4 regions of the Mesorhizobium sp. M0139 genome follow, and region 4 is predicted to be linked to each of the others. Evidence: predicted binding sites of a transcription regulator. Region 4 holds the regulator's gene; each other region holds the start of a gene.
The links. The regulator PhoB, encoded in region 4, activates phosphate uptake and scavenging genes when phosphate is short. The targets are predictions, from matches to a motif close to TGTCATNNANCTGTCAT.
Positions count from the first base shown of each region.

Region 1 (7,836 bases), on a different contig from region 4:
GCAAGAAATGGCCGGTGTGGACGCCGCCGCCGGAAATGATCCAGCGCCGGCCGGAACTGGCGAAATATAAGGACGGCATGCCGCCCGGACCGCAGAGTCCGCTCGGCGCGCGCGCGCTCTATCTGTTCCGCGACGGCAAGGACACGATGTACCGGCTGCACGGCACGCCGGAATGGGATTCCATCGGCAAGAACGCGTCGTCAGGCTGCGTGCGCTTCATGAACCAGGACATCATTGACCTCTACAGCCGGGTCAACGGCGTAGCCCAGGTCTATGTGCGCCCGAACCTGTCGGCCGCGGGCAAGATCATGGCTGTGTCGAGCCGGACCGCCGAGCCGATCGATGCCGGCGTGCCAAGGGATGCGGAGATTTTGAAATAGGTGCCTTCACGGCATCGCTGATCGCTGACAGACGGTTAGAGGCGGACGCGCCGGGCGCGTCCGCCTTTCCGTATACGGCTACTTGTTGGCGAGGCCCGGAAGCGTGACCTGATAGACCAGGAACATGGTGTCGACATCGGCGCCGTCGTCGGCCTTGTAGGGCGCGCCGACCTGAAAACCGTCTTGGGTGAGAAAGTCGTTATCGTTGCCGACGAACAGGAAATAGTCGTCGGGCAGCGCCGGATCGAGCAGGCTGACCACAGACATTGCTTCCCACTTCTCCGAGAGATTGTTCTTGTCGTTCGGCTTGCCGTCATGCAGGCCGAAACGGCCGAGTTCCTTGTTGTCGTTGATGTCGATGAACGGCGTCAGCCTGGCCGGGGTCACCGAGGGGTCGAGCACGCCCTTGGGCGCCAGCGGCTTGTTGGCGGCATCGAAGGCGCCGCCGGCAATGTCGGTGGCGCCAGAGACGTCGACGACGAAAATCTGGCGCAGCAGCGAAGTATCGCCCTTCACCCCCTGGCCGTTTCCGCTGTCGCGCGCCAGCATCAGGAAGGTCTTGTCGGACAGCGCCACGATTTCGCTCTGCGCGGCGACCTTGGTCTTGTCCTTGGCGTCCTTGAACACCGGCAGCGGCACGGCATATTCATGCACCAGCTTGAGATGGGCCGGGTCGGAGGCGTCATAGACCAGCGCGCGGGTGTTTTGGCGCGTCGCGGGCGAATCGCCGCCATCCTGGCGGGGTGCCGACTGCAGCACAGCGATCAGCGACTTGCCGTCCGGCGTCAGCGCCATGCCTTCGAGACCCTGGTTGTTCTGGCGGCCGGTTTCGGGATCCTTCGGATCGGGTTCGGCTGCACCGGGGCCTGGATTGTCGGAGGCGAAGTTCGGCCCGCCCTTGCGCATCGGCACCAAAGCGGCCGGCGGCTGCGTTGCCGACAACAGATGGCCGTTGGCCGAGAAGCGGTAGATGTTGGGGCCGTATTCGTCGGAGATGAACATGGTGCCGTCGGGCAGCCGCGCGATCGCCTCATTGTCGAGCGCCAGCTTGCCATTGGCCTCGGGCAGGATCGGCAGGTCGCCATTGGCCGCGCGCACGCCGTTGAGCGGATCGAGACCGGTGGCGTCAGCGCCCTTGTCGTCGGTGAGGAGCAGGGAATCGGCAAGCGTCGCCTTGACGCCGGTCTGTTCCTGGCCGGAGGTGGGCGTGGCGCCTAGTGCTACCGGCGTGAACTCGATGCGAATAGTGTTGAGGCGCGGCCGGTAATCGGTGGTGCCGACGACATTGTAGCCACGGTCCGGCAGCAACCAGAGCGAGCCCTTGTAGCCGTCCGCGCCACGGGTCCAGCTTGCGGCGTCGATGGACATGCCGGAGCCGGAGCCGAAGGTCTCGCCGAACTTGTCCTTCTGATCGGCCGGGATGCGGCCGACGCCGACCAGACCCTTGTTGACGAAGCCGCCAACGGTGGCGGTGCTGTCGGCAAGGGCAGGGGTCAGGGCGGTAAACAGCGCCAGCGCGGCGCCGAGCGACACGGTTCGGTGCGAGATTTTCATGGAGATCCTTTTTGTGACAAGCCTTGAGCGGCGCAAAGGGGCCACCGCATCGCATCGACGATGTCGCCCTCTCGCAAAGCGGTCTAGGACGCGAACATGATACTTGCGTGACAGAGAGGGCCTCTTCCTTCTCCCTTGTAGGAGAGGGAAGAGCGCAATGATCAATCGCTGTCGCGGGCGATCAGTTCCAGCGGCCAGACTTCGCGGATGATGCGCGGACCTTCCGGGCCGGCAAAGGCGGGAAGCGAGGCCAGCAGCATTTCGGCCAGCCGCCGGCCCATCGGCTCCAGCGACGGACGGAAGGCGGTCAGCGCCGGCGAGAAATAACGGCAGAGCGGCGTGTCGACGATGACGATCACCGCGATGTCGTGGCCGGGCCTGATGCCCATCTCGGCCAGTGCCTTGCAGCCGCCGAGCGCCATTGCGTCATTGTTGAAGATGATGGCTGTGGGCCGGTCCTTGGAGAGCATCACGCGCGGCGTCACCTGGTAGCCTCCGGCCTCGTTGATGAAGCCGTCGGCGATCAGGCCGGGGTCGACTTCGATGCCATGCCGCCCCAGCGCCTTGCGGTAGCCGTCGAGGAACAGGTAGCCGAAGTTGAGATCCAGCGAAGGGCGGATGGCGGCAATGCGGCGGTGGCCGCGCGCGACCAGCCGGTCGACGGCTTCATCACCCGCCCTCTCGAAATCGATATCGAGCGAAGGATAGGTGTCGTCGCCGGATTGACTTCGGCCAAGCGTGGCGAAGGGAAAGCCAGCCTTGCTGAGATAGTCGATCCGATCGTCTTCCCGCCGTGTATTGGCCAACACGACCGCGTCGGCTCGGCGCGTCTCAACCACGCGGCGCAGCCTCTCCTGCTGATATTGGCCGGGCTCGCCCATGACGACCATCAGATCCAGGTCATCCTCGGCCAGTCGGCCCTGCAGACCGATCAGGAACGGGATGAAGAAGGGTTCGCCATATTGCTGGTCGCCCGGATGCGGCTGCAGCATGAAGGCGATCGAATGGGTGGTGCCTTGCCGCAGACTGCGGCCGGACTGGTTGGGCGAATAGTTCAATTGCTTGGCGGCGGCGAGCACGCGCTGGCGGGTGTCGGCATTGACGTCGGCGCGGCCGTTCAGCGCCCGCGACACGGTGCCGATCGAAATGTTCAGGTGACGCGCAAGGTCATGGATGCTGGACGCCAAGGACAGTTCTCCCCCTGTCTTGGCTAGCACCGGCTGCCGCCCAGGCCAAGGCTTCGGGATGATTTTCGCTGGCAGCCGATTGACATTCTACGCCATCGGGTGTGTTCTCGTAAACGTTTACGGAGAAACGTTTACGGTGGTGCCGGAAATGCCGTGACATTCGGTCTGGAGGGACCGGACGGGAGGAATGCCGGATGATGAATGCCGTCCTCGTCGGCTGTGGTGCGATGAGCAAGGCCTGGCTCGATGCCGCGAGGCAGATCGACGGGCTGGCCATTGTCGGCTTGGTCGATCTCGACGCAGAACGGGCGAAGGCGAGGGCGCGCGAATACGGGCTCGACGGCGCGGTAATCGGCACCAGCCTCGACGCGGTGCTCGACCAGACCAGGCCCGACGCGGTGTTCGATGTCGTGGTTCCAGCCGCCCGGCGTGATGTCGCCTTTGCCGCCTTTGCCCATAATTGCCATCTGCTGACGGAAAAGCCGCTGGCCGATACTCCGGAAAATGCGCGCGCCATCGTCGATGCGGCACGTAACGCGGGGCGTATCCATGCGGTCGTGCAGAACCGCCGCTACGTCGCCAATGTCCGGCGCATCAGGCGCTTTCTCGACTCCGGCGCCATCGGCAAGCCAACCAGCATCCATGCCGATTTCTTCGTCGCGCCGCATTTCGGCGGCTTTCGCGAGGAGATGGCGCATGTGCTTTTGCTCGACATGGCGATCCACACATTCGACGCCGCCCGCTACATGGTCGCAGGCGATCCCGCCGGCGTCTTTTGCCAGGAATGGGAGCCGGCGAATTCCTGGTACCGGCAGGGATCGTCGGCCAGCGCTATCTTCGATCTCGGCGGCGGCAAGGTGTTCACCTATGCAGGCTCTTGGTGCGCGGCGGGCTTCCGCACCAGCTGGGAGAGCACGTGGCGCATCGTCGCCGAGCACGGCAGCCTGGTCTGGGACGGCGAGGACGGACTGAAGGCCGAAGTTGTGTTGTCGGTCCGCGACGGCCTGTTCGACCTGACCCAGCCCATCACAGTACCGCCGCTCGATTCCGCCGACCGCGTCGGCGGTCATCTCGGCATCATCAAGGATTTCATCCACGCCATCGAGACCGGCAGCGAGCCGGAAACCCGTGGCAGCGACAACATCAAAAGCCTGGCCATGGTTTTTGGCGCCATCGAAAGCGCCGAGACCGGACGGCGCGTCGCAATCACACAGGAAGCATCATGATGCCAAACCCGCTTCTCGACATCCGCATCGGCACCATGGTGCGGGCCAATCTCGAAGACCCGGCCGCCTACATCAAAGAGATTCTGCCGCTCGGCTTCGAGAGCATCCAGCCCTTCTTCTGGCAGACGCTGGGCGGCAAGGATTTGGCGCGGCTCGCCGGTGAGATTGGCGAGGCGATCGGCGATGCCGATGTCGCCGTGTCGTCGATCGGCGTGTTCGGCAATCCGCTGGAGGATGGCGAGGTCGATCGCGGCGTGCTCGCGGCCTGGGAAACCGTCATCGACAATGCGCATCTGTTCGGCGCTTCGATCGTCAGCGGCTTCACCGGACGTCTGCGTGGCAAGAAGCTGACAGACAGCCTGCCGCGCTTCCGAGAGGTTTGGGGTCCGCTGGCCAGGCGCGCCGCAGACAAGGGCGTGCGCATCGCCTTCGAAAATTGCGCCATGGATGGCAACTGGGCGGCCGGCGACTGGAACATCGCCCACAATCCCGATGCCTGGGAGTTGATGTTCAACGAATTGCCCGACGACAATCTCGGCCTCGAATGGGAGCCCTGCCACCAGCTTGTCTACCTCATCGACCCGATGCCGCAGATCCGCAAATGGGCGCCGCGCATTTTCCATGTCCACGGCAAGGACGCGACGGTGCGCTGGGATGTGATCCGCGAGCACGGCGTGTTCGGCAAGCTGCCCTTCGTGCAGATGCGCACGCCCGGGTTTGGCGACAGCGACTGGACGCGGGTGATCAGCGAATTGCGGCTGGCCGGTTACAAGGGCGCCATCGACATCGAGGGCTGGCACGACCCGGTCTATCGCGGCGACCTCGAAATCACAGGCCAGGTGCGCGGGCTGGAATACCTCAAGCAATGCCGGGGAGGAGCGACCTACCTGCCGAACCCGGCGTGACCGAGGGCCGGTGGGAGGAGCCGGCCTGACAGATTGCCAAGCACTGCCGACAAGCACTGCCGACAGGCGAACGACGAAACCCCTCGGCTCACCGAGGACAAAAGGGAGGAACGTGCATGAGCATCGCAATGAGAACGACACTTCTGCGCTCGACCGTCGTGGCCGCCGCCACGGCGCTGTGCGCTGCCATCTCCACTCTGCCGGCGCAGGCGCTCGACGCCCAGTGGTGCAAGGATGTCCACATCCGCTTTTTCGTCGGCGGCGCCGAGGGCGACGCTTTCGGCACCATCGTCTACAATGGCGCCAAGCAGGCGGCGTCCGATCTCGGGCCGAAGGTCGACTACATCTTCTCGCAGTGGGACGTCGAGAAGATGGTGCAGCAATTGCGTGAGGCCGTCGCCGTGAAGCCAAACGGCATTGCCATGATGGGCCATCCGGGCGACGCCGCGATCATGCCGCTGGCCGAACAGGCGCATAAGGACGGCATCAAGATGATGTACCAGAACGTGCCGGTGCCGAAGGTGGTGGACGCGTTCGGCGGCGGCTATGTCGGCGCCCAGCAGGAGCAGCAGGGCCGCGCGCTCGGCACTGAGGCGTTCAAGCTCGGGAAGCTCAAGTCCGGCGACAAGGCGATCATGATCGGTCCGTTCGAGAACGAGGCCCGCGGCGCGCGCGAGCGCGGCACGGTGGCAGCACTCAAGGAAGCCGGCGTCGAGGTCATCCAGCTGTCGTCGCCGCCGAGCGGCGAATGGGCGTCCGACCCCAATCTGGCGATACCGGTGATCACCGCGGCCCTGCTCAACAATCCCGACGTCAAGGCGGTCGGCTATCCCGGCGGCCAGATGCTGGGCAACGTCGCCACCTACATGCAGGCGGCAGGACGCAAGCCCGGCGACATCTTCAACTTCGGCTTCGATACCAGCCCGCAGATCGTCGAGGCGTTCAAGGGCGGCTGGGTGCAGCTGACGGCTGATCAGCAGCCGTTTCTGCAAGGCTATCTGCCGATCCTCAGCCTTTGCCAGCAGGTGGTGCTGGGCCTGGCGCCGATGAATGTCGACACCGGGGCGGGCTTCGTCACGCCGCAGAATTACGAGATCGTCGCCGAGCTCGCCAAGCAGGCGCTGCGCTGACCTCCCAAACTGCCGGCTGGGCGCAAGCCCGGTCGGCGGGACCGCCGGCACCAGGCCGGGATGATACCACAGGAGCGAGGATCGCCATGGCCGAACGCATCATCGAACTGCGCGACATCAGCAAATCCTATGGCCAGGTCTATGCGCTGGGCGGGGTCAATCTCTCGGTCGACCGCGGCGAGGTGGTTGGCTTGATCGGTGACAATGGCGCCGGCAAATCGACGCTGATCAAGATCCTGTCCGGCGTCGTCAAGCCGACCAGCGGCGAGATCCTGGTGCGCGGCAAGCCGGTGACCGGCTGGAGTGCGGCACGCTCGCGCGACGCCGGCATCGAGACGGTTTTCCAGGACCGGGCGCTGGCCGTGCAGCAGACCATCGTGCGCAACATCTTCATGGGCCGCGAACTCACCGGCTTCATGGGCTTTCTGAAGGTCAATAAAGAGATAGAGGAGGCGAGCCGGCTGATGCGCGAGATCGGCTTTACCTCGAAAGTGTTCACGCCGCATTCGATCGTCGGCCAGCTCTCGGGCGGCGAACGCCAGGGCGTGGCGATCGCGCGCGCCATCTACAAGCAGGCGGAGCTGATCATCCTCGACGAGCCGACGACGGCGCTGTCGCTGACCGAGACCGCCAAGGTCTTCCATTTCGTGCGCCAGGTGCGGGCGAGCGGCCGTTCGATCCTGTTCATCGGCCACAACATCCACCATGTCTTCGACATCGCCGACCGCTTCGTGGTGATTGACCGCGGCAAGGTGGCGCTGACCGCCGATCGCACCGAGGTCAAGTCGGCCGAAGAGCTGATCAATTTCATGGAAGACGTTGCGCATCCCGGAGGACTGCCGGGGCTGCACGAGGCCGGCGACGCGGAGAGGGCAGCACGATGAGCAAGACCATGGAACCCGATCTGCAGAGCCCGCTCGGCGGCAAGGCAGCCCGGCCTGAGTGGAAGCACCCGTCCGACCATTGGCTGCGCGGTTTCGTCATCGACAACCGCGCAGCGCTCGGCACGCTCGCCGTGTTCATCATCATGATGGCGGCGTTCCTGATCGCCAACCCGACCGTGTTCACCACCTGGTATCTCTACAGATCCGTGCTGACCACGCTGCCGGTTGCCCTGTTCGTGGTGGTGCCGCTGGTCTTCGTCGTCACCTGCGGCGAGATCGACCTGTCGTTTCCCGCAACCATGGGCTTTGCCTCCTGGGTGTTCGCGCTGGTGGTGCAGGCCGGTTACGATCCGTTTCTCGGCATCGCAGCGGCGATTCTCACCGGCACGCTGCTCGGCTTTCTCGTCGGATCCCTGGTCGTTTATGGCGGGCTGTCGTCGCTGATCGCCACGCTCGGCATGAATTTCCTGCTGCGGGGACTGATCCAGATCATCAACGAGGGCAGATCGACGGCATTGACCGGTCTCAGCGACAGCTGGGCGTACACCATCTTCTCCAGTCAGGTGTGGG
Region 1 covers NZ_JAMYTN010000003.1:411,857-419,692, forward strand. The annotation lists gene NKJ58_RS06925 (L,D-transpeptidase) at 1-380, shown strand, start outside; gene NKJ58_RS06930 (esterase-like activity of phytase family protein) at 459-1,934, opposite strand; gene NKJ58_RS06935 (LacI family DNA-binding transcriptional regulator) at 2,096-3,121, opposite strand; gene NKJ58_RS06940 (Gfo/Idh/MocA family protein) at 3,316-4,347, shown strand; gene NKJ58_RS06945 (sugar phosphate isomerase/epimerase family protein) at 4,344-5,252, shown strand; gene NKJ58_RS06950 (substrate-binding domain-containing protein) at 5,369-6,382, shown strand; gene NKJ58_RS06955 (ATP-binding cassette domain-containing protein) at 6,469-7,266, shown strand; gene NKJ58_RS06960 (ABC transporter permease) at 7,263-7,836, shown strand, end outside.
Region 1: NKJ58_RS06930 (esterase-like activity of phytase family protein) is a predicted target of PhoB. The motif match lies at 2,031-2,047, and genes of this name have one in related genera.

Region 2 (7,836 bases), 120 kb from region 4:
TGCCGCCGCGTTGTTTGACGCCGGCGTCGTCTTGTGCCGCCGGTGCCGCTACGCCGGTCAATTCGCTGAACGCCTCGATCGGGCTGGGCCGGCCTAGATAGTAGCCCTGGCCGATCTCGCAGGCCTCGGCGTCGAGGAATTTCAGCTCGCCCAGCGTCTCGACGCCCTCGGCCAGAACCGGCAGGCCGAGACCGCGGCCAAGCCCCAGAACGGCGCGCACGATGGCTGCCACCTGGCCGTTGCTGTCGACTGATTTGATGAATGAGCCGTCGATCTTGATCTTGTCGAAGGGGAAGGCGCGGAGATTGGACAGCGAGGAGTAGCCGGTGCCGAAATCGTCCATCGCCACACGCACGCCAAGCGCCTTCACCTGGCGCAAGGTCGCCAGCGCGCGCGGCATGTCCTTGACCAGCGCCGTTTCGGTGATCTCGAGTTCGAGCCTGCCGGGCGTCAGGCCGGAGCCGAGCAGGACTTCATGCACCTTGCGGCTGAAATTCGGATTGTGGAGCTGCACCGCCGAGACATTGACCGCGACGGTGAGAGGGTTCTTCCAGCGCGCAGCCTCGGCGCAGGCCGTCGCCAGCACCCATTCGCCGATCTGGATGATGACGCCGCTGTCTTCGGCCACCGGGATGAAGGTCGCCGGCGACACGTCGCCGCGCTGCGGATGGCGCCAGCGGATCAGCGCTTCGAACCCGACCATCCGCCCGCTGCTGATCTCCTTTTGTGGCTGGTAGACGAGGCGAAACTCATCGCGCGCCATCGCCTGGCGCAGTTCGTGCTCCATCACGCGCCGGTCTCGCGCCTCGGCGCCCATCGAGGCCTCGAAGTAACGGTAAGTGTCCTTGCCCTCGGCCTTGGCGCGGTAGAGCGCGGTGTCGGCGTGGCTGACCAGGAGTGTCGGCTCATCGGCGTCGAGCGGATAAAGTGCAATGCCGATGCTGGCCGACACCAGCCCGCCACCGACCGACAGCCGGTTTTCCTCGCGCATGGCCGCCAGCACCGCCTCGGCGATGCGGCCGGCCGCCTGCGGATCGGGAAGGTTCGGAGCGATGATGGCGAACTCGTCGCCGCCGAGACGCGCCAGCATCTGTCCGTGGCGGAGCACGGCGGAGGCGCATAGCGCCACCTTCTGCAGCATGGCATCGCCGGCGCCATGCCCGAACAGGTCGTTCACTTCCTTGAAGCGGTCGAGGTCGAGCAGCAGCAGCGCAAGATGCCCACCCTTGCCGCCGCGGTCCATTGCGGCAATTTCGGCCTCGAGCCGGCCGGAGAAACTGCGGCGGTTGGGGAGCCCGGTCAGCGGGTCGAAATGGGCGAGGCGCAGGATCTCCTGCTCGGCCTTCCTGCGTTCGCGGATGTCGCGCACGGCGACAACGCTGTGCCGCTTGCCGCAATAGTCGATGCTCCTTGCGATAAGTTCGACGGGGATGGTGGCGCCGTCATGGGCTCTGAGTTCGGCTTCCTGTGCCTGTCCGCTGCAGTCGGACATGCCGGCCGCGGTGCGTTCGCCGAAGAGGTCGCCAAGCAGCATCGCGTTCAGCACTTCCGGCGCAATGCCGGTTAGCGCGGCGATGCTGTCATTGGCGCTGACGATGCGGGCGCCGTCGCATACGATCAGGCCCTCGACGGCGGCGTTGGCGAGGCCGTGCATGCGCTCGGCCTCGATCTTGTGACGACGGAAGCGCAGGTCGATCCACAATGCTGCGGCTGAAAGCACCAGGATAGCCATGCTGACTGCAGCGGCGGCGAAGGCCTGCGACATCGGTTCGACCGTGAACTGCGATATCTCGATGGAGGAGTCCGGGAAGATCGACACCGCGCCCATCGCGATGAAGTGCAGGCTGCAGATCGCCAGCGTCAACAGGATGGCGGCGGCGATTGTGGCCTGCATGGACGGCCGTCGCAACACGACCAGCAGCGCCAGCGCGGCGAGGGTGACGCCTGTCAGCACCGAGACGCCGACCAGCAGCGGGTTCCAGACGATGCGCCCTTCGACCTCGAAGGCGGCCATGCCGATATAGTGCATGGCGGCGATACCGGCGCCGAGGACCGCGCCGCCGACCAGAGGGTAGTCGATGCCCCGGCGCAAGGTGGCGATCCACATGCCCGCGGCGGTCAGGGCGACGGAACCGGCGAGCGAAAGCGCCGACATTTCCGTATTGTAGGCGTTGGGGATTCCGGGAGAAAATGCAAGCATTGCGATGAAATGCGTCGCCCAGATACCGAAGCCGGTGGAAGTGGCTGCTATCATCAGCCAGGTATAGCGGTTGCGCTCGCTCGAGCGGTCGACATGGCGAAGCAGGTTGACCGCCGAGAAGGAAGAAATACCGCAAATGAGCGCTGCCAGTGCGACCAGTCTCAGATCGTGCTCATGCACGATACAATTATAGACCGTCAGCATCTCGCCCCACCTGCTCTCCCACAGCAATCAAGCCGTCCACTTGATTAGTATGCCACGCTTGACGAAGAATCGGTTATGGGAACTACAACTACAGCGGGTTTTTCGGGTTGTATGTTGCGGCGATCCTGTCTCATTCCAGACGCACGGTTACAGCAGCGCCTGGCGCGATGCCGCTCGGCCGATCTCGATCTGGCCGAGCGCCGGTTTGGCGGCCGCACGGTGCAGGTGCGTGGCGCTGTCACGCGGGCCCTTCACGCATCGCTGGGCGGTCGGCGATCCTTGCAGGCCCACCATGCCCCATTCTATCGCTGAGCCGGCTTGGCATTTCTCTCTGTCCTCGTTGCAAGGCGAGGGGGCGCGAAGTTAGCCGGGTATGAAATTCACGAAACAGCAACAAATCCGTTGTCCGATTGTCATCAGCGACACATATTGCGTTCGCGGGAGCGCCCCTTTCGCCAATGACAAACGGGAGATGAAACATGAAGTTGTTCGGCTTTGCGGCCGGTGTTGCCGCCACCTTGACCCTGCTTTCCACCACCTCCGCCTTCGCCGCCACCCAGATCAGTTGGTGGCATGCCATGACCGGCGCGAATGCCGAGGTGGTCGACAACATCGCCAAGGATTTCAATGCCAGCCAGAGCGACTATGAAATTCTCCCTGTTTTCAAGGGCACCTATCCCGAAACGCTGAATGCCGGCATCGCTGCCTTTCGTGCGGGGCAAGCGCCCGACATCATCCAGGTGTTCGACGTGGGTACCGGCGTCATGATGGCAGCCGAAGGTGCGATCAAACCGGTGGCCGATGTGCTGACCAGCGCCGGCGTGACCTTCGACAAGAGCCAGTATTTGCCCGGCATCGTCGGTTACTATTCGAAGCCGGACGGGACCATGCTGTCCTTCCCCTATAATTCCTCGTCGCCCATCCTCTACTACAACAAGGATATTTTCCAGAAGGCCGGGCTTGATGTGAACAACCCGCCAAAGACCTGGAACGAGGTGTGGGAAGCCGCCAAGAAGATCAAGGCGAGCGGCGCCGCTTCCTGCGGCTATACCTCGACGTGGTTGACCTGGATCCACCTTGAGGCCTTCGCGGCCTGGAACGACGTTTCCTATGGCACCAACCAGAACGGACTTGCCGGAACCGACGTCGAGCTCAAGATCAATGCGCCGATCTTCGTCAATCATTTCCAGGCGCTCGCCGACCTGGCCAAGGACGGCACCTTCAAATATGGCGGCCGTACATCCGAAGCCAAGCAGATCTTTCTTGCCGGAGAATGCGGCATCTTCACCGAATCGTCGGGGGGTCTCGGTGACATCGTCAAGTCGGGCATGAACTACGGCATCGGCCAGCTTCCCTATGATAGTGACGCCAAGGGCGCGCCCCAGAACACCACGCCGGGCGGCGCCAGCCTGTGGGTGTTCGGCAACAAATCGGACGAGGAATACAAGGGCGTCGCGGCGTTCTTCTCCTACCTGTCCAAGACCGAAGTGCAGGAGTATCTGCACCAGAAGTCGGGTTATCTGCCGGTGACGCTCGCTGCCTATGAGGCGACCAAGAAGTCCGGCTTCTATGACAAGAACCCGGGCCGTGAGACGCCGATCCTGCAGATGCTGGGCAAGGCGCCGACCGAGAACTCGAAGGGCGTGCGCCTCGTCAACCTGCCGCAGGTGCGCGACATCGAGAATGAGGAGTTCGAGAAGATGCTGGCCGGCCAGCAGACTGCGCAGCAGGCGCTCGACAACGCGGTCGCACGCGGCAACAAGGCGATTCAGGAAGCGATCGGAAACTGAAGCGATTTGTCAGTTGAACCTCGTCCACGCGGACCCGCGTGGACGATTTCCTGAATAGCGAGGGAATCACCCTGTCTCCACGCGTCGTCTTCCCCAACAAGACCCTGCCTTACCTGCTGGTGGCGCCGCAACTCGCCATTACGCTGATCTTTTTCTACTGGCCGACCGGGCAGGCGCTCTACCAGTCGATGCTTAGGGAAGACCCGTTCGGGCTGAAGAGCAAGTTCGTCGGGCTCGCCAACTTTCGCAAGGTGCTGGCCGACCCGGCCTACCTCAACTCGATCAAAGTCACGCTGGTGTTCTCTCTGGCGACCGCGATCGTCGCCATGGGTGTGGCCCTGTTGCTTGCCGTCATGGCCGAGAAGGTGGTGCGCGGCAGAGGCCTTTATCGCACGCTGCTGATCTGGCCGTATGCGGTGGCGCCGGCGATTGCCGGCATGTTGTGGCTGTTTCTGTTCAACCCCTCGATCGGTTCGCTGGCCTACGCCTTGAGAGGTCTCGGCATCGCCTGGGATCCCTTGCTTAACGGAAACCAAGCCATGATCCTGCTGGTATCTGCGGCTGCCTGGAAGCAGATCAGCTACAATTTCCTGTTCTTCGTCGCCGGGCTGCAGGCGGTGCCGAAGACGTTGATAGAGGCGGCGGCCATGGACGGCGCCGGGGAGACGAAGCGCTTCTGGACCATCGTCTTCCCGCTGCTCGCACCGACGACCTTCTTCCTGCTGGTCGTCAACACTGTCTATGCGCTGTTCGACACTTTCGGTATCGTTCATGCCGTCACCGGCGGCGGGCCAGGCAAGGCCACCGAGACGCTGGTCTACAAGGTCTACAATGACGGTTTCGTCAATTTGATCCTCGGCGATTCGGCCGCGCAGTCGGTCATCCTGATGGTCATCGTCATCTCACTCACGGCCATCCAGTTCCGCTATGTGGAACGCAAAGTCCACTACGGTTGAGCGCGAGCGATGATTGGTCAGTCCCCGCTTCGCGCCCTCATCGCCCACGCCGTGCTCATCCTGGGCATCCTGATCGTCGCTTTCCCGATCTACTACACCTTCGTTGCCTCCACGCAGACGCTGCAGACCATCCTCAAGCCGCCATTGCCTCTTTTGCCCGGCGACCAGGTCTGGAACAATTACAGCGAGGCGCTGTTCGGCGGTGTCGGCCGCATCGGCGGCGTCAGTGTCGGCCGATTGCTGCTCAACACCACGATCATGGCGCTCGGCATCGCGGTGGGGAAGATTTTCATCTCGATCCTTTCGGCCTATGCGATCGTGTTCTTCCGTTTTCCGCTTCGGATGGTCTTCTTCTGGCTGATCTTCATCACACTGATGCTTCCCGTCGAGGTGCGCATCCTGCCGACCTACAAGGTGATGGTCGATCTCGGCATGATCGACACCTATGCCGGCCTGATCATTCCGCTGATCGCCTCGGCCACCGCCACGCTTCTGTTTCGCCAGTTCTTCATGACCATCCCAGGTGAGTTGGTGGAAGCGGCGCGTGTCGACGGCGCCGGACCATGGCGCTTCTTTTTCGACATCCTGCTGCCGCTGTCGCGCACCAACATCGCAGCACTGTTCGTCATCCTCTTCATCTATGGCTGGACGCAGTACCTGTGGCCGCTGCTCGTCACCAACAGAAACGACATGAACACCATCGTCATCGCACTTAGAAAGATGGTCTCCTTCGCCGATGCCGATACCCAATGGCATCTGGTCATGGTCACCGCAATGCTGGCCATACTGCCGCCGATCCTGATCGTGGTGCTGATGCAACGCTGGTTCGTGCGCGGACTTGTCGATTCCGAAAAGTGAGAAGCCGATGGCGACCGTCGATCTGAAGGATGTGAAGAAAGTCTATCCCGGCGGCGTCGAGGCGGTGAGGGGTGTCTCCATCGCCATTCCCGACAAGGAGCTTTGCGTGCTGGTTGGGCCGTCCGGCTGCGGCAAGTCCACGCTGCTGCGGATGATCGCCGGGCTTGAGACCATTTCTTCCGGCACCGTCGCCATCGACGGCAAGATCGTCAACACGATCGGTCCGACCGAGCGCGACATCGCCATGGTGTTCCAGAACTATGCGCTCTATCCACATATGAAGGTCTACGACAACATGGCCTACGGGTTGCGCAACCGGGGTACTCCCAAGGACGAGATCGACAGCAGGGTTCGCTCGACCGCCAAGGTGCTGGAGCTCACGGCGCTGCTCGACCGGCGCCCGCGCGAGCTTTCCGGCGGCCAGCGCCAGCGCGTGGCCATGGGTCGCGCAATCGTGCGCAATCCAAAAGTCTTCCTGTTCGACGAACCGCTTTCCAACCTCGACGCCAAACTGCGCGGCCAGATGCGGGTCGAAATCAAGAATTTGCAGCGCTCGCTCGGTGTCACCTCGGTCTACGTCACCCACGACCAGCTTGAGGCGATGACGCTGGCCGATATTCTCGTCGTCATGAATGGCGGGTTGGTCGAGCAGACGGGCGCGCCGCTCGACATCTACGAGAAGCCGGCATCGACCTTCGTCGCCTCCTTCATCGGAGCGCCGCCGATGAACCTTCTGCCTCTTTCGCAAGGACCGGCTGGTCCGGCGCTGACCGACGGCAAGACGGTTGACTTCGCGCCTACGAACGCCGCCACGCTTGGCTTCCGCCCTGAGGATGCCGACGTCACCTTCAGTGCCGAGGCATCATCCGGCGCGCTTATTCTGCCTGCGGCGGTCGAGGCGGTCGAACCTGTGGGAGCCGAAAGCTTTCTTCACTGTGCCGCCGGCGGCAACCGCATCGTCGTGCGTGTGGCCGGCCGCGCCACGGCCAAACCCGGCGATCAACTGCGCGTCGTGGCCAGGGCCGAGAAGCTGCATTGGTTCGACAATGCTGGGAAACGAGTCGATTGACGCAGCCGCTCGCGCCAATCCGACGCATCGGCAGTTCAGGCGAAGACATGCGCCTTGCCGGAAACTGTCAGGCGCACGATCTCGCCGACGGAAGGCGCGTCGATTCCCGGCTTGCGTAAGGTCAGCGGTGTGCTGCCGATCGCCGCGGCGTCCGGCGGATCGGGGTTGTTCAACAGCCGCACGGCAATGGTGCACATCGAGCCTGCGAATTCCGAGTCCGTCACCTCGGCGAATATCGTGCCCGCAGGACCCGACATGCCTTCGCGCGACGTGCGCTTTACCTGCACCTGCTCCGGTCGCAGCATGATGCGGGCGATGTCGCGCCGCTCCTTCGAGTCGACGGCTATGCGACCAAGCGAGGAGGTGGCGAAGCCGCCTGAAATCTTTGCCGGCAAGATGATGGCGTCGCCAAGAAACTCGGCAACCATGCGGTCTTTCGGCTGCAGATAGAGTTCTCGCGGTGTGCCGATCTGAGAGAACTTTCCGTCGCGCATGACCGCCACCTGGCTGGCGAAGGACAGCGCCTCGGCCTGGTCGTGGGTGACCAGGATGGTGGTGATGCCGGCGGCTTCGAGTAGTTCGGCGACCGCCTTGCGCATCGAGGCGCGCAGACCGGTGTCGAGCGCCGAGAACGGTTCGTCGAGAAGCATCAGCCTGGGCTTCATCGCCATAGCGCGGGCCAGCGCCACGCGCTGCTGCTGGCCGCCGGAGAGCTGGTGCGGGCGGCGCTTGAGGATCGCCTTGTCCAGCCCGACGGTA
Region 2 covers NZ_JAMYTN010000011.1:63,824-71,659, reverse strand. The annotation lists gene NKJ58_RS19685 (bifunctional diguanylate cyclase/phosphodiesterase) at 1-2,404, opposite strand, end outside; gene NKJ58_RS19680 (hypothetical protein) at 2,552-2,698, opposite strand; gene ugpB (sn-glycerol-3-phosphate ABC transporter substrate-binding protein UgpB) at 2,884-4,194, shown strand; gene ugpA (sn-glycerol-3-phosphate ABC transporter permease UgpA) at 4,266-5,150, shown strand; gene ugpE (sn-glycerol-3-phosphate ABC transporter permease UgpE) at 5,160-6,008, shown strand; gene NKJ58_RS19660 (sn-glycerol-3-phosphate import ATP-binding protein UgpC) at 6,016-7,077, shown strand; gene NKJ58_RS19655 (ABC transporter ATP-binding protein) at 7,113-7,836, opposite strand, start outside.
Region 2: ugpB (sn-glycerol-3-phosphate ABC transporter substrate-binding protein UgpB) is a predicted target of PhoB. The motif match lies at 2,805-2,821, and genes of this name have one in related genera.

Region 3 (7,836 bases), on a different contig from region 4:
TCGGCCTTCTGCTCGGCAGGGTCGAGCAGCGAATAGAGAAACCCTTCGCGCACGCCCAATGCCGAGACGATGATCTTCGACGGCTGCATCGCCGCCATGATCTCCTGCAGCACGACCGCGCCATAGGGCAGCAGCGAACGGCGGTTCTTCGACACACCTTCGATGCCCTTGACCTTCTCGATCTCGCCTTTCGCCACCTGCTTCAGGAAATTGGCGGCGCTTTCGACACCGATCTCATAGTGGTGCATGACGCCAAGCGGGTAGTTGGTCATTTCCATGTGCAGCCGGGCAAGGTTTCGCCAGGTGCCGCCAACGGCGTAGAAGGGCCGTCCCAGCCCGCCCTTCAACAATTTGGCGCGCGCCAGTTCGTCGCGGGTGATCTTTGCCGCCTGGGCGAGCGAATTCCTGGCCATGTCCTGCAGCCGCAGGCCACCCAGCGGCAGTGTGATGCCGTCGCCGATCGCCTCGCCATTGATGTCGATAAGCTCCAGGCTGCCGCCGCCAAGATCGCCGGCAATGCCATTGGCGGGGTGGAAGCCCGAAATGACGCCAAGCGCCGAATAATGCGCCTCCTGCCGGCCAGTGAGCACGCGGATCTCGGTCTTGAGCACATCTTGGGCGCGGTGGATGAAATCGGGGCCGTTGATCGCTTCGCGGGCCGCGGCCGTTGCCAGCACAAACATGTGCTCCGCACCCGCCTGATCGGAGAGCGCGCGGAAACGGCGAAACTCCTCCATCGAGCGCGTCACCGCCTCGGGATCGAGCTTGCCGGTCGAAACGATGCCGCGGCCGAGGCCGGCCAGCATCTTTTCGTTGAACAGCAAGGTCGGCGAGCGCGCCAACCCTTCATAGACGACAAGGCGGATCGAGTTCGAGCCGATGTCGATGATGGACAGCGGCCGGCGATCCTGCAGCCGGCCTTGGGACGTTGAAATCATCAGCCGGTGTTCTTCTTGCGACGCTTGAACTGCGCGATGCGCTTGGGCGCATGCGACTTCAGCGCGTCACCCCGTCCCGACAGGCTCGGATTGGTCATGAAATATTCCTGCGCGTTGAACGGTTCCTCACCCTCCTCCAGCACGACGCGCCGGGAGGTTCCGTCAGCCAATACGTCGAAACTTTGCTGGTTGTCCATGATGTTGCCCAGCATGATCTGGCCAAGGATCTGTTCATGCACCGTTGGATTGGTGATCGGCACCATGGTCTCGACGCGGCGGTCGAGATTACGTGGCATCAAGTCGGCCGAGGCAATGTAGACGATCGCCTCGTCCGACGGCAGGCCATGGCCGTTGCCGAAGCAGTAGATGCGGCTGTGTTCGAGGAAGCGGCCGACGATCGACTTGACCCTGATGTTTTCCGACAGGCCGGGCACCTGCGGCCGCAGGCAGCAGATGCCGCGCACGACGAGATCGATCTCGACGCCGGCACGGCTGGCGTCATAGAGCGCGTCGATGATGTTGGGATCGACGAGCGCGTTCATCTTCATCCAGATGCGCGCCGGACGGCCAGCCAGCGCGTAGGCGACCTCGTCGGCAATGTGCTTGAGGATACGGCTGCGCAGCGTAAACGGCGAGATGGCGATCCGCATCTCATCGGTCGGCTCGGCATAGCCGGTGATGAAGTTGAACAGCTGGGCGACATCGCGCGCGATCGTCGGATCGGTGGTGAAGAAGGACAGGTCGGTGTAAATGCGCGCTGTCACCGGATGGTAGTTGCCGGTGCCGAGATGCACATAGTTACGCAGCTTGCCGTCCTCGCGCCGCACCACCAGCGACATTTTCGCATGGGTTTTGAGTTCGAGGAAGCCGAACACGACCTGGACGCCGGCGCGTTCGAGGTCGCGCGCCCAGCGGATGTTGGCTTCCTCGTCGAAGCGCGCCTTGAGCTCGACCAGGGCGGTTACCGACTTGCCGGCCTCGGCCGCGTCGACCAAGGCGCGCACGATCGGGCTGTCGTTGGAGGTGCGGTAGAGCGTCTGCTTGATCGCCACCACCTCCGGGTCGGCCATCGCCTGGCGCAGGAATTGGACCACCACGTCAAAGGATTCATAGGGGTGGTGGACGACGATGTCCTTCTCGCGAATGGCCGCGAAACAGTCGCCGCCATGCTCGCGGATGCGCTCGGGAAAGCGTGGATTGTAGGGGGTGAACTTCAGGTCGTCGCGCGGCACGGCGACGATCTCGGAAATCTGGCTGAGCGCCAGCGGGCCGGTCAGAACGCTGATGCGGCTCGAAGAGACGCCAAGCTCGCCGGCGACGAACTCGCGCAATTCGCCGGGCATCGACTTGTCGAATTCGATGCGGATGACCGAACCGCGGCGGCGGCGCTTCAGCGCCGTCTCGAACAGGCGCACGAGATCTTCCGACTCTTCCTCGACCTCGATATCGCTGTCCCGGATGATGCGGAAGGTGCCTGAACCCTTGACCTCATAGCCGGGGAACAGCTTGCCGATATAGAGGCCGACAGCCTCCTCCAGTGGAATGAAGCGAACGTGCTGCTTGCGGTCGGGCAGACGGATGAAGCGCTTCAGCGCCACCGGCAGGCGCAGAAGCGCGCTCATCTCCTCGCCATTCTTGCGATGGCGCAATTGCAGCGCCATCGAGAAGCCGAGATTGGGAATGAACGGAAACGGATGCGCCGGGTCGATCGACAGTGGAGTCAGGACCGGGAAGACCTGGTCCTGGAAATGGTCTTCCAGCCAGACTTTCTCATCCTTGGTTAGTGCATCGCGGGTGATGCTCTCTATGCCTTCCTTGTTGAGCAGCAGCATCAGCGCTGAAAGGCTGTTCTGCTGGTCCTCCTGCAGCCGCTCGACCTCGCGCAGCAATTGTTCCAGCTGCTGCTCCGGCGTGCGGCCGTCGGGGCTCTTGAGCGCAATGCCTTCGCGCACCTGGCCGGCAAGGCCGGCGACGCGGACCATGAAGAATTCATCGAGATTGGCGGCCGAAATCGACAGGAAACGGACGCGTTCGAGCAGCGGATGGTGCTCGTTCTGTGATTCCTCGAGCACACGCCGGTTGAACTGCAGCCAGGAGAACTCACGGTTGACGAACCGATCGGGGTTGCCGCCCTCGGGGCTCGCCACCTCGACATTGATGAATTCGCTCTGCACCGGCTTCAGTTCGTTCATGGTTCCTGCTCTTCCCCGCCAACCGTCCCTTGGAGCGCCGCTGGACGTGCCATGCCTCTAACACGCTTTTTTGACGCATGGCCCTTCGGCGAAAACCATTCCGATTTCAGGGACATGCACTTAACCGGCTCACCGTATCCTCTGACAGGCTTTTGCGACAGTTTCATTTCATCGATCTTGCAAACAGGCCTGTTATGTTCCAGATGCTTTTCGACGAGATCAAGGAGACGACGATGGCAGGCGGTTCCATTCCCCATTTCCAGAACGATGCGGGCCATCCGGCAATCGACATCGGCGTCAAGGAATTCATGTGCACCGGCGCCAACCCGCCCTTCGACCACCCGCATGTGTTCCTCGACATGGGCGACGACAATGAAAAGGTCTGCCCCTATTGCTCGACGCTCTACCGCTATTCGCCGAAGCTGAGGGCGACGGAAACGCTGCCGGCCGGTTGCCTTTATATCGACCAGGCCGCCTGATCCTTCCGCGACAAGCCCGATGGAAGACATCAGGTCCCGGCAGGTCATAATCGCCGGGGCCGGCATCGCCGGGCTGACCGCTGCCCTTGCCTTCGCCGGACGGGGTTATCCGGTAAAGCTGATCGAACAGGCACAGCACCTAGACGCGGCCGGCGCCGGCATCCAGCTTTCGCCCAACGCAACACGCATTCTTGGAAAACTCGGCGTGCTCGACCGGCTGCTGCCCGCAGCGTTGCGGCCGGAAGCGGTCGTGCTCAAGGACGCCGGGACGCTGCGCGAACTGGCGCGGGTACCGCTCGGGCAAGCCGCCGAAGCGCGCTGGCAGGCGCCTTATCTCGTCGCTCACCGCGCCGATCTGCAGGCAGCGCTGCTGGCGCAAATGGCCGAACGGCCGGAGATTGAGCTCATCACCGGCGCCCGCGTGACCGGCATCGTCAAAGACGCGCAATATGTCGCCGTGACCGCCGAAGTGGACGGCCGCGAGATCGAGGCACGCGGCAAACTGCTGGTCGGCGCCGACGGCGTCTGGTCGGCAGTCAGGGCGCAACTCGCAGGCGAGGACTTCGTCAAAAGCCGTTTTTCGGGCGAACTCGCCTGGCGAGTCACGATCGCGGCCGAGAGCGCCGCCGGCGAAGCCTTTGTCGCGATCGGCGCCGCCGACTGCGTCACCACGTTCCTGCATCCAGGCTTCCACATGGTCGCCTATCCCGTCAGCAAAGGCCGGGCCTTCAATCTCGCCGCCTTCACCAAGGGCGAGCGCATGGCGGAAGGTTGGTCAGGCCATGCCGATCCCGCGATCCTCACGGCTGCCCTGCGCGGCACCGCGCCGGGCCTGACGAAGCTTGTGGCACTGGCCGGCCCATGGACGGCCTTTCCGATCCACACCGTCGAACAGAAGCGGTGGACGAGCCCGCAGGGCATCGCGCTGATCGGCGACGCCGCGCACGCGATGACGCCGTTTGCCGCGCAGGGCGCGGCAATGGCGATCGAGGATGCCATCACGCTTGCCGACGCTATCGCCGATTTCCCTGGCGATCTGCCCAGAAGTTTTCGAATCTGGGAAAATCTTCGGCGGCCGCGTGTCGCCAAGGCCGCGCGTCGTGGGGCCGTAAACCGCCTCGCCTGGCATGCTGCCGGCCCGGTGGCGATCGCCCGCAATCTGTTCCTGGCCATGCGCTCGCCCGACAAGCTCGCCGCCGACCTCGATTGGCTCTATGGATGGCGAGCGGACACTCGGCAGTCTAGATCGTCGACGTAGCGATCCTTCCCACTCCCCTCTGTCCTGCCGGACATCTCCCACGCAAGGGGGGAGATTGGATGTCGCCGTCGCCTTCGCCAAAATCGCCGGCGTTGCAGCAGGAGCGCGGGCAAAACGGCTGATCTCCCTCTTGCGGGGGAGATGGCCGGCAGGCCAGAGGGGAGTGCTGTCCCGCTGACTTCAAAAGATCCAACACTGTCGCGGTGCGATGAAGGACTGCTAGTTATAAAACCGCATCGACAAGCCCAGCGAGGCCGGCAGCGGGTTCCACCAGCCGGTGCGCAGGCCGGCGGTGCGCAGGCCGGCGGCTGTCCAGGTGTTGCAGCCGACAAGCGCGTTGAAATGGCCGTTCGCCTCGAAGAAGCGGTCGAAGCTGGAATAGGCGGCGTTCTCGATGACGACCGGACCATGCGGCCCTTGCTGGAAACTCGCGTCGATATAGTCGAGCAGCGCTGCAAAACGTTCCTCATCGATGTCGAAACCGGTGACAGCAGGGTGCGGCTCGGCGATGGCCCCGGCGATATCGACATGCATGACCGAGGCGTCCAGTGTCAGCGCCTTGAGGACGGGCACTGCTTTCAGCTGCGACCAGCTCGGCGTCTCCAGATAGAAGGCCCGGCCGCCCCAGCCAAAGACGATGTAGCGCACTTCCGGGGCGTCGACAGGGATGCCGGCAGCGACCAGGAAATGGAAGCGCCGGCGCACCTCGTCATCGACGGGAATGGCGATGTCGGTGTGGATCGGATTCTCCAGCACCAGAATATGGCGCGTGCCCTCACCCGCCGCTGACGCCGGCCACAGCGGACGCGGCACCAGCGTGCCGAGCGTGGCAGCGAGCGCGACCACGATAATCAGCATGGCCACGAAACGCAGGGCTTTTCTCATGCGGCGGCGGCTTTGTGTTTCAATGGAGAAGATCAACCCCGACCCCAGATAGCAAAAGAGCCCGGCCGCATTACGGCAGGGCTCTTTTGCTTCGCATGAAAATGCTCAGTGCAGGATCTGCGACAGAAACAGCTTCGTGCGCTCGTGGCGCGGATGGTCGAAGAACTCGGCCGGCGTGTTCTGTTCGACGATCTGGCCCTGATCCATGAAGATCACCCGGTTGGCGACTTTGCGGGCAAAGCCCATTTCGTGAGTGACGCACAGCATGGTCATGCCTTCCTCGGCCAGGCCCACCATCGTCTCCAGCACTTCCTTGATCATTTCTGGATCGAGCGCCGAGGTCGGCTCATCGAACAGCATGATGCGCGGATTCATGCACAGGGAACGCGCGATCGCCACGCGCTGCTGCTGGCCGCCCGACAGCTGGCCCGGATATTTGTTGGCCTGTTCGGGGATCTTGACGCGCTTGAGGAAGTGCATCGCGATTTCCTCGGCCTGCTTCTTCGGCGTCTTGCGCACCCAGATCGGTGCCAATGTGCAGTTCTCCAGGATGGTCAGATGCGGGAACAGGTTGAAGTGCTGGAACACCATGCCGACCTCGCGGCGCACCTCGTCGATCTTCTTGAGATCGTTGGTGAGTTCCTTGCCGTCGACGATGATCTTGCCCTTCTGGTGCTCTTCCAGCCGGTTGATGCAGCGGATCATGGTCGATTTGCCCGAGCCCGAAGGACCGCAGATGACGATGCGCTCGCCGCGCATCACTTTGAGGTTGATGTCCTTCAGCACATGGAACTCGCCATACCATTTGTGCATGCCGATGATGTCGATTGCGACATCGGTGGTCGAGATGTGCATCTTCTTGGCATCGACCTTGATCTCTTCGGCGCTGACGGCGTTTTCTATGACCATGGCAGGTTCCCCTTTTTTGTTTTTAACGTTTGTGGCCGGTGTCGAGCCGGCGTTCCGTATACATCGAATAGCGCGACATGCCGAAGCAGAACAGCCAGAAGACGAAGGCAGCGAAAATCAGGCCGGACTTGGTGGTCTGCGGCGTCGCCCAGTTGGGATCGGAGAAGTTCTGCTTGACGACACCGAGTAGGTCGAACATCGAGATGATGATAACCAGGCTTGTGTCTTTCAACATGCCGATGAAGGTGTTGACGATGCCGGGTATGACTAGCTTCAGCGCTTGCGGCAGCACGATCAGGTTCATCTTCTGCCAGTAACCGAGACCAAGCGAATCCGCCCCCTCATACTGGCCCTTGGGGATCGCCTGCAGGCCGCCGCGCACCACCTCCGCCATGTAGGCGGCGGCAAACAACGAGAAGCCGATCAGCGCCCTGAGGAACTTGTCGAAGGAAACGCCGGGGGGCAGGAACAGCGGCAGCATGACGCTGGCAAAGAACAGAACGGTGATCAGCGGGATGCCGCGAACGAATTCGATGAAGATGACGCACAGCATCTTGACTATCGGCATCTTCGAGCGCCGACCAAGCGCCAGCACTATGCCGAACGGCAGCGACACTGCAATGCCGACAAAGGCCAGGCTGAGCGTCACCAGCAGGCCGCCCCATAGCTGCGTCTCGACATGCGGCAGGCCGAACATGCCGCCGACCAGCAGCACGAAAGCGACGATCGGCAGCACCAGGAAAAGCAGGATCGCGTTCAGCCCCTTGCGCGGCACGCGCGGGATCAGCAGCGGCACCAGCAGCGCCACGAACAGTATGGCGACCAGGATCGGCCGCCAGCGCTCCTCAATAGGATAGCGGCCGAGCATGAATTGGCCGAACTTGGCGTTGACGAACGCCCAGCAAGCGCCGGACCAGCCATCCGGCTGAACCCCGCCTTGCGCCGCCGTGGCGCATACCGAGCGATCGGACCCTACCCACTGGGCGCTGATGAAGGCCCAGTTGATGATTGGCGGCAGGATCATCACCACCAGTGCGATGCCCAGTACGGTCAGGATGGTGTCGCCCACCGAACCGATCAGGTTCTTGCGGACCCAGGCGATAGGCCCCCGCACGCCGGCCGGCGCCTGTTGCGCCAGTGCCATTTCGGTCCGCACCCAAGCGGTATCATGTTCC
Region 3 covers NZ_JAMYTN010000006.1:176,958-184,793, reverse strand. The annotation lists gene ppx (exopolyphosphatase) at 1-938, opposite strand, end outside; gene NKJ58_RS12425 (RNA degradosome polyphosphate kinase) at 938-3,130, opposite strand; gene NKJ58_RS12420 (zinc-finger domain-containing protein) at 3,364-3,609, shown strand; gene NKJ58_RS12415 (FAD-dependent monooxygenase) at 3,629-4,867, shown strand; gene NKJ58_RS12410 (TIGR02117 family protein) at 5,087-5,752, opposite strand; gene NKJ58_RS12405 (amino acid ABC transporter ATP-binding protein) at 5,858-6,661, opposite strand; gene NKJ58_RS12400 (amino acid ABC transporter permease) at 6,684-7,836, opposite strand, start outside.
Region 3: NKJ58_RS12425 (RNA degradosome polyphosphate kinase) is a predicted target of PhoB. The motif match lies at 3,285-3,301, and genes of this name have one in related genera.

Region 4 (7,836 bases):
TTTCATGCAGCAGCGACTTGGCGTCGTAGGCGCGCTCCTGGTAGCGCGCCACCAACGCGATGGCCCCGGCCAGAAGCAGGCCGAACAGCCCGAGCATGACCGGAATGGCGCGCGAGGACGGTTGCGAAAATGCACTTGTCGGCCGAAACAGCACCGTCCACGGCCGACCGGCGACGATGATCTTGCGCGTCACCAACAGCCTGTCGCCAAAGCTCGCAACCGGCGGCGTTTCCGACTGGAACAGAAGATTGTCGGCGTCGGCCGTGCCGTCATAGACCGCGGTGTTGACCGGCAGCAAAGGCGTGCGGCTGAGCGCGGTCTGGAACAGGTCGCGGGCGCGGAAGGCCGCGTAGAGAAGGCCTGATGTCGATGATCTGGACGCATTGATACCATCCGGCGCGGTTTCGACATTGAGCCTGACGAAGACCAGGAAACCGGTAAAGGTCTGCGCCGCGCCAGTGTCCTGGCCGAGCTGGACCAGACCGCTTGCGTGCTGTGCGTCATCGGCCATCGCTTTTTCGATCGCCTCGCGCCGCACCGGCTCGGTGAACATGTCGTAGCCGATGGTGGATTCGTTGGCAGGGTCGAGCGGCTCGAACAGCACGACGGGCGTGCGCCATGGCTGTGTCGTGTCCGGATAGACCGTGTGGGCGGCGCCGCGGTCGCGCAACATGTCGCGCTCGACCGCCGCTTCGTCACCGGTCTTGGCCAGCCTGAGATAGCCGATGCCGCGCAGGCCGGCGAAATTGTTATCGACATCGAGGGCGCTGAAGAAGGCCTTGAATTCGCTACCTGAAATCTCGCCATTGCGGGCGTCGAACAGCGCCTGCGTCGAGCGCAGCAGTGACAGATGCAGATCGATACGGCTTTCGATGCGGTTGAGCGCGTCGTCGGCCGTCGCCTCGAACTTGATGCGCGCCGCTTCCTGGGTCGCGAAATAGGCGAAGCCCGCCATCGTCAGGCTGATCAGTGCAACGGCAATGAAGGCAAGGATCGGGAAAAACTTCTTCAACGCAGGCCCATGGACGGTTCGGGACCTTTATGGGCAAGTCGCCGCGGCAAGACAATGGCGCGGCCAAGCCATAATGACAGCTGGCATATCATGCATATTTAGCCGGCTTATCGATCTCGAGCATCAGTGAACATGACAGCTGACGATAGCGTGGTCTCAGGCCGCGATCTTCAGCGCACCCGGACCGGGAATGGCGCCGGGCGGGCACTTTCCCAGGATGATCATGCCGAGCACTTCGTCCTGCGTCACATCGGTGGTGAGCGCGGTGCCGACGACCTGGCCGTTCTTCATTACGCAGACCCGGTCGGCAAGCTCGAACACGTCGTGAATGTCGTGGCTGATCAGGAAAATGCCGATGCCGTCGGCCTTGAGCTGCTTTACCAGTTCGCCGACCTGCGCCGTCTCCTGCGGCCCAAGCGCGGCCGTCGGTTCGTCCATGATCAGGATGCGGGCGTTGAACAGGATGGCGCGTGCGATCGCCACCGACTGGCGCTGGCCGCCCGATAGCTTGATCACGGGCTCCTTGAAGCGCTGGAAGCGCGGATTGAGCCGGCCCATCACCTTGCGCGCCTCGGCCTCCATGGCGACATCGTCGAGTGTCCCCCACGCGGTCATCAGTTCGCGGCCGAGGAAGAGGTTGGCGGCAGCGTCGACATTGTCGGCCAGCGCAAGCGTCTGGTAGATCGTTTCGATGCCGTATTTCTTGGCGTCGCGCGGATTGGAGATCGAGGCCTCCTGGCCGTTGACCAAGATCTGGCCGGCATCGCGCTTGTAGGCGCCCGACAGGATCTTGATCAGCGTCGACTTACCGGCGCCGTTGTGGCCAAGCAGCGCCACCACTTCGCCCGGGAAAAGATCGATGGACGCATCGTCGACGGCGCGAATGCCACCGAACGCGATCGAGATGTTGCGCATGTCGATCAGTGGCGTACCGGTGGGAGCAGTTTTTTCCATAATCGTTCCTCCCTAGACGCGCTTGCGGTAGACGGTGTCGAGCCAGACGGCGATGACCAGGACAGCGCCAACGACAATGCTCTGCAGCGGCGAGTCGATGCCGAGCAGCACCATGCCGGATTGCAGCGACTGCATCAGTAGCGCGCCGAGCATGGCGCCCATCACCGTTCCGGCGCCGCCCGCGAGCGACGTGCCGCCGATGACAGCGGCCGCGATTACCAAAAGCTCGTCCAGTGTGCCCAGCGCATTGGTTGACGCATTGAGACGGGCCGACGAGATCGCCGCGCTGATTGCAGCCAGCACACCCATGATCATGAACACCTTCATGGTCACCCAGCGCGTGTTGATGCCGGCGAGTTCCGCTGCCTCCGGATTGCCGCCGATGGCGAAGACATAGCGGCCGAAACGCGTGCGCTTGGTGATGAACGTCATGATGATGCCGACAATCACCGCCATCAGCACCGGTATGGCGATGCCATGCGCGATGAACAGCCCGCCTTCGGGAACGGTGATGCCGTTCTGCTGTGCGTACTGGCGCACGATGCCGATCGGCCATGGATAGGAATTGGCGATCCACACGGCGCCGAGGATGGCCGCGCAAGCGACCACGCCAAGCAGGGTCTCGGCCCAGACTGGGCGCAGTGGAAAGCTGAAGCGCTTGCGCTGCGAGCGACCGTTGAGCAGCGCGAAGGTGACCGCCGCGCAGGCGACGATGCCGACGATCCAGCTGGCAGCGGCGCCAATCGAGCCGCGTGGTCCGCCGCCCATCAGCTGGAAGGTGGCGTCGAGTGGCGCGACCGTGCGCCCGCTGGTTATGAGCCATGCCATGCCACGCCAGACCAGCAGGCCACCAAGCGTCACGATGAAGGCCGGAACCTGCATATAGGCGATGATGAAGCCCTGGAACGCGCCGATCAGCAGACCAAGCACCACGCCGGCGGCAAGCGCGACGACCCAGAGCCAGGGGTTTCCAAGCTGGAAGCCGATGACGCGAATCAGGAATTCGGCCTGTGCCACGCCCATGATCATGCCGATCACGCCTTCGACGGAGCCCACCGAAAGGTCGATGTTGCGCATGACGATGACCAGTACCATGCCGGTCGCCATGATCGCGACCGAGGACGTCTGCACCGACAGGTTCCAAAGATTGCGCGGCGTCAGGAAAAGCCCACCCGACAGGATATGTATGCCGACCCAGATGACCAGCAGCGCGCCGACCATGCCGAGCATGCGCGTGTCGAGCTCGGTCGCTTTCAGGAACCGGGCGACCGCGCCGAGTTCAGACGCTCGTGCCGTATCGGCCTGCGGATTTGAGGTCGTGTCGGTCATGATGTCCTCCAGCGGCTTGCCGTCTGGCGCGGATGCCGGACCACAGCCTAGAAGTTTGCCGCCGATGGCGGAAACACACAATTCTCGTAGAGAAAACGCCGCGGCTTGACAGCCGCGGCGCCTCATTTTCTTCAAGTCGTCGAGATCAGTTGCAAGCCGCGACGCTGCCGGCGGCGACGCCTGTGCAGACTTCGTCCTTCTTGATCCAGCCGGCGTCGATGACGACGTTGAGGTTGTCCTTGGTGATCGCGACGGGGGTCAGGAACAGCGACTTGACGGTGTTGCCGCCAGGCGTGGTGAAGTCCTTGGCGCCGGCAATGTCGCCCGTCTTCTTGCCATCGGCAAGCTGCGTGGCGATCTCGGCGGCGTTCTTGCCGAGTTCGCGCGCGTCTTTCCACACCGACACCGTCTGCGTGCCGAGCGCGATGCGGTTCAGGGCGGCATGGTCGCCGTCCTGGCCCGAGACCGGAACCGTTCCGGCAAGGCCCTGCGCCGTCAGCGCGGCGACAACGCCGCCGGCGGTGCCGTCATTGGCCGCAACCACGGCATCGACCTTGTTGTCATTGGCGGTCAGGAACTGTTCCATGTTCTTCTGGGCGTTGGCCGGCAGCCAGCCATCGGTATAGGCCTCGCCGACATTCTTGATCTTGCCCGAGTCGATGGCTTCCTTGAGCACTTCCATCGAGCCCGAGAACAGGAAATCGGCATTCGGATCCGAGCCCGAGCCCTTGATGAAGACATAGTTGCCTTCGGGCTTCGCCTTGAACACTTCGCGGGCCTGCATGCGGCCGACTTCCTTGTTGTCGAAGGTCAGGTAGAAGACGTCCTTGTTCTCGATCAGGCGATCATAGCCGACGACCGGAATGCCTTCGTCCAGCGCCTTCTGCACCGCCGGGCCGATGGCCGAGGCGTCCTGCGCCAGGATGATCAGCGAGTTGGCGCCCTGCGAGATCAGGCTTTCGACGTCGGTCAGCTGCTTGCCGGGATTGGACTGCGCGTCGGCCGAAATGTACTTGTCGCCGGCGGCTTCGATCGCCGTTTTCATCGCCGCCTCGTCGGTCTTCCAGCGCTCTTCCTGGAAGTTCGACCACGACACGCCGATGACCTTGTCCTTCGCCTGCGCGACCGACATCAGCGCCAGCGACATGGCGACACCCGCCAGCATGGCGGCTGCAAATCTGTTCATCATAATCCTCCCTGCGCCGCGTGCGGCGCGACAAAACTGGCCCGAGGGCCGGCACACAGAGGCCCTATTTTTTCGAGCCTCGAAAAAATACTGGTTCAATGATAAGGCGCTGTCAACATCGATAAGGCGCTGTCAACATCGATTCTGATGGATTCTGATGGCCTTGCCGAATTTTTTCGAGGTCCGCAATAAACAATGACAGGGCTGCCGGCGTCTGCCAATATTTGGCTGGTGCCGTCGAACGCCTTCACTATCATGAGGCGCGAGGAGGCCGGGAGGAAAACAAATGTCGGTTGGGATCCGCCACGACGATCTGCGCCGTCGCAACCGTGCGATGGTGATTTCGGCCGTGCGCCGGGCCGGCCAGCCGTCGCGGACCGAGATTGCGGCGACCACCGGCCTCAGCCACTCGACCATATCGGCAATCTCGTCTGATCTGATTCAAGAAGGCATCCTGATTGAAGGCAAACCTGGCGAGACCGGCGCACTGAAACGCGGCCGGCCGCAGGTGGGCCTTGGTCTCAACCCGGAAGCGGCGGCGGTGATGACCGTCGTGCTGTCGCTCAATTTCCTGTCCGTCACCGTCATCGACTATGCCGGCCACGTCGTCGCCGAGGAACAGCGCCGGCTGGACACGCTGACCAAGCCGCGCGACGAGCTGATTGGCGAATGCGTAGCAATCGTCCGGCGGCGGCTTGAGGATCCCGACCTCGATGTCCAGAGCATCGCCCGCATTGCCATGGGCATCCAGGGCATCACCGATTCGCAGGCGCGCGCCATGCTGTGGTCGCCGATCACGCCACTGACCGACATTGCCTTCGCCGACATGTTGGAAGCGGAATTCGGCATTCCTGCCACCATGGAGAACGATTGCAACATGATGGCGGTGGCGCTGCAATGGCGCCAGCCCGAGCGCTACCGCGACAATTTTATCGCCATCCTCTTATCGCACGGCATCGGCATGGGCCTGGTGCTGAAAGGCGAACTGTTCACCGGCACCCATTCCTCGGGCGGCGAGTTCGGCCACATGATCCACCGTCCGGGCGGCGCGCTCTGCCGCTGCGGGCGGCGCGGCTGCGTCGAGGCCTATGCCGGAAACTACGCCATCTGGCGCAGCGCCAAAATGATGAGCGAAGATGCCGAGCCGGTCGATATCGGCGACGCTGATATGCGCGCACTCGCCGCGCGCGCCCGCGAAACCGATGGCCCGGAGCGCGAAGCCTATCGCAGGGCCGGCGAGGCGCTCGGCTTCGGCCTCGGCAGCCTGTTTGCACTGATCGATCCGGCACCCGTCGCCATGGTCGGCGTCAGCGCCGCCGCCTTCGACTTGATCGAACCGGCATTGCGCGAAGCGATCGCCCAGACCGCCGGCGGCCAGCACTCGAAATCGATCTCCTTCGACACCGAGCCCAACGAGCTGCCGCTGATCCGCGAAGGCTGTGCCATGCGCGCGCTCGGCTTCGTCGATCAGGAGATTTTCGCGCCGGGCATTCAGGCCAAATCCGGCAAGCATGTCGCCTGAATGGCCGGCAACGGCGCGACGCGCAGCATCCTAGTCTTCCCTGATCGCGTAGCCGGCGCCGCGAATGGTACGGATGACATCCGGCATGCGGCCGTTGTTGACCGCTTTGCGTAAGCGCCCGACATGGACGTCGACGGTTCGCTCGTCGATATAGATCGTCTCGCCCCAGACATTGTCGAGCAGTTGGCTGCGCGAGAACACGCGGCCGGGATGGCGCATCATGAATTCGAGCAGCCGGAACTCGGTCGGTCCGAGCCTGATCTCGCTCTTCTTGCGGTAGACACGGTGCGACTCGCGGTCGAGCACGATGTCGCCGACCTTGAGCACGCTGGACAGCACTTCCGGCTTGGCCCGGCGCAGCAGCGCCTTCACGCGCGCCATGAACTCCGGCGTCGAGAATGGCTTGACCAGATAGTCGTCGGCACCGGTGGACAGGCCGCGCACGCGATCGCTTTCCTCACCGCGCGCGGTCAGCATGATGATCGGCAGCCGCTCGGTTTCGGGCCGCACTCTAAGCCGCCGGCAGAGCTCGATGCCGGAAACAGCGGGCACCATCCAGTCGAGCACCAGGAGATCGGGCACGTTTTCCTGCAGGCGGATCTCGGCCTCGTCGCCGCGTGTCACCACCTCGACCTGATAGCCTTCGGATTCGAGGTTGTAGCGGAGGAGCACGCCCAGCGGCTCCTCGTCCTCCACGACCATGATGCGTGGCGCGATCATAGGCAGTTCACCCTCATCAGGCCGGCGTGGCCATCGCCGTCTCGTCCTGCTTCGGACGATTGGCGGGCAATTGCTGGCCGGTCAGCACATAATACGCATTTTCGGCGATGTTGGTGACATGATCGCCGATGCGCTCAAGATTCTTGGCGCAGAACAAGAGATGCGTGCAGGCGGTGATGTTGCGAGGGTCTTCCATCATGTAGGTCAAAAGCTCACGAAACACGGACGTGTATTTGACGTCGATGCGCTCGTCGTCATTCCTGAGTTTTGCAAGCGCTGCCGCATCGGTGGCGGCATATTCCTCGACGACGCCTTGCACCTGGATCAGCACCAGTTGCGCCATGGCATCGATGGAGTGCGAGAGGTCGCGCGGCGTGACGCTCAAGCCCACGGTGCCGACGCGTTTGGCGATGTTCTTGGCGAGGTCGCCGATGCGCTCGAGGTCGCCCGCCATGCGGATCGAGCCGACCACGGCGCGCAGATCGTTGGCCATCGGCTGGCGCTTGGCGATCAGCGTGATGGCGCGGTCGTCCAGTTCGCGCTGGCGCGCATCCATGATGGCGTCGTCGGAAACGACACGCTGTGCCAGCGCATTGTCCGAATTGAGCAGCGCCCTGGTCGAGCCGCTGACCATCGAGCCTGCCAGATCGCCCATGTCGCGGATCAGCTTGCTGATCTGCCCGAGCTCTTCATCGAAGGAGGCGACGGTATGTTCACCCATGATCTTGGTCCTCGTGCCTGAAAATTCACCCGCCGGACGGCTCAGCCGAAGCGGCCGGTAATGTAGTCCTGGGTGCGCTTGTCGTCGGGGTTGGTGAACATCTTGTCGGTGGCGCCCTCCTCGACGAGATAGCCGAGATGGAACATCGCCGTGCGCTGCGACACGCGCGCCGCCTGCTGCATCGAGTGGGTGACGATGACGATCGTGTAGTTCTGGCGCAGTTCGTCGATCAGCTCCTCGACACGGGCGGTGGCGATCGGATCGAGCGCCGAGCAGGGCTCGTCCATCAGGATCACCTCCGGCGACACGGCGATGGCGCGCGCGATGCACAGGCGCTGCTGCTGGCCGCCGGACAGGCCGGTGCCGGGCTCCTGCAGGCGGTCCTTGACCTC
Region 4 covers NZ_JAMYTN010000011.1:183,392-191,227, forward strand. The annotation lists gene NKJ58_RS20260 (CHASE domain-containing protein) at 1-1,012, opposite strand, end outside; gene NKJ58_RS20265 (ATP-binding cassette domain-containing protein) at 1,169-1,966, opposite strand; gene NKJ58_RS20270 (sugar ABC transporter permease) at 1,979-3,295, opposite strand; gene xylF (D-xylose ABC transporter substrate-binding protein) at 3,441-4,481, opposite strand; gene NKJ58_RS20280 (ROK family protein) at 4,768-6,003, shown strand; gene phoB (phosphate regulon transcriptional regulator PhoB) at 6,034-6,723, opposite strand; gene phoU (phosphate signaling complex protein PhoU) at 6,740-7,444, opposite strand; gene pstB (phosphate ABC transporter ATP-binding protein PstB) at 7,486-7,836, opposite strand, start outside.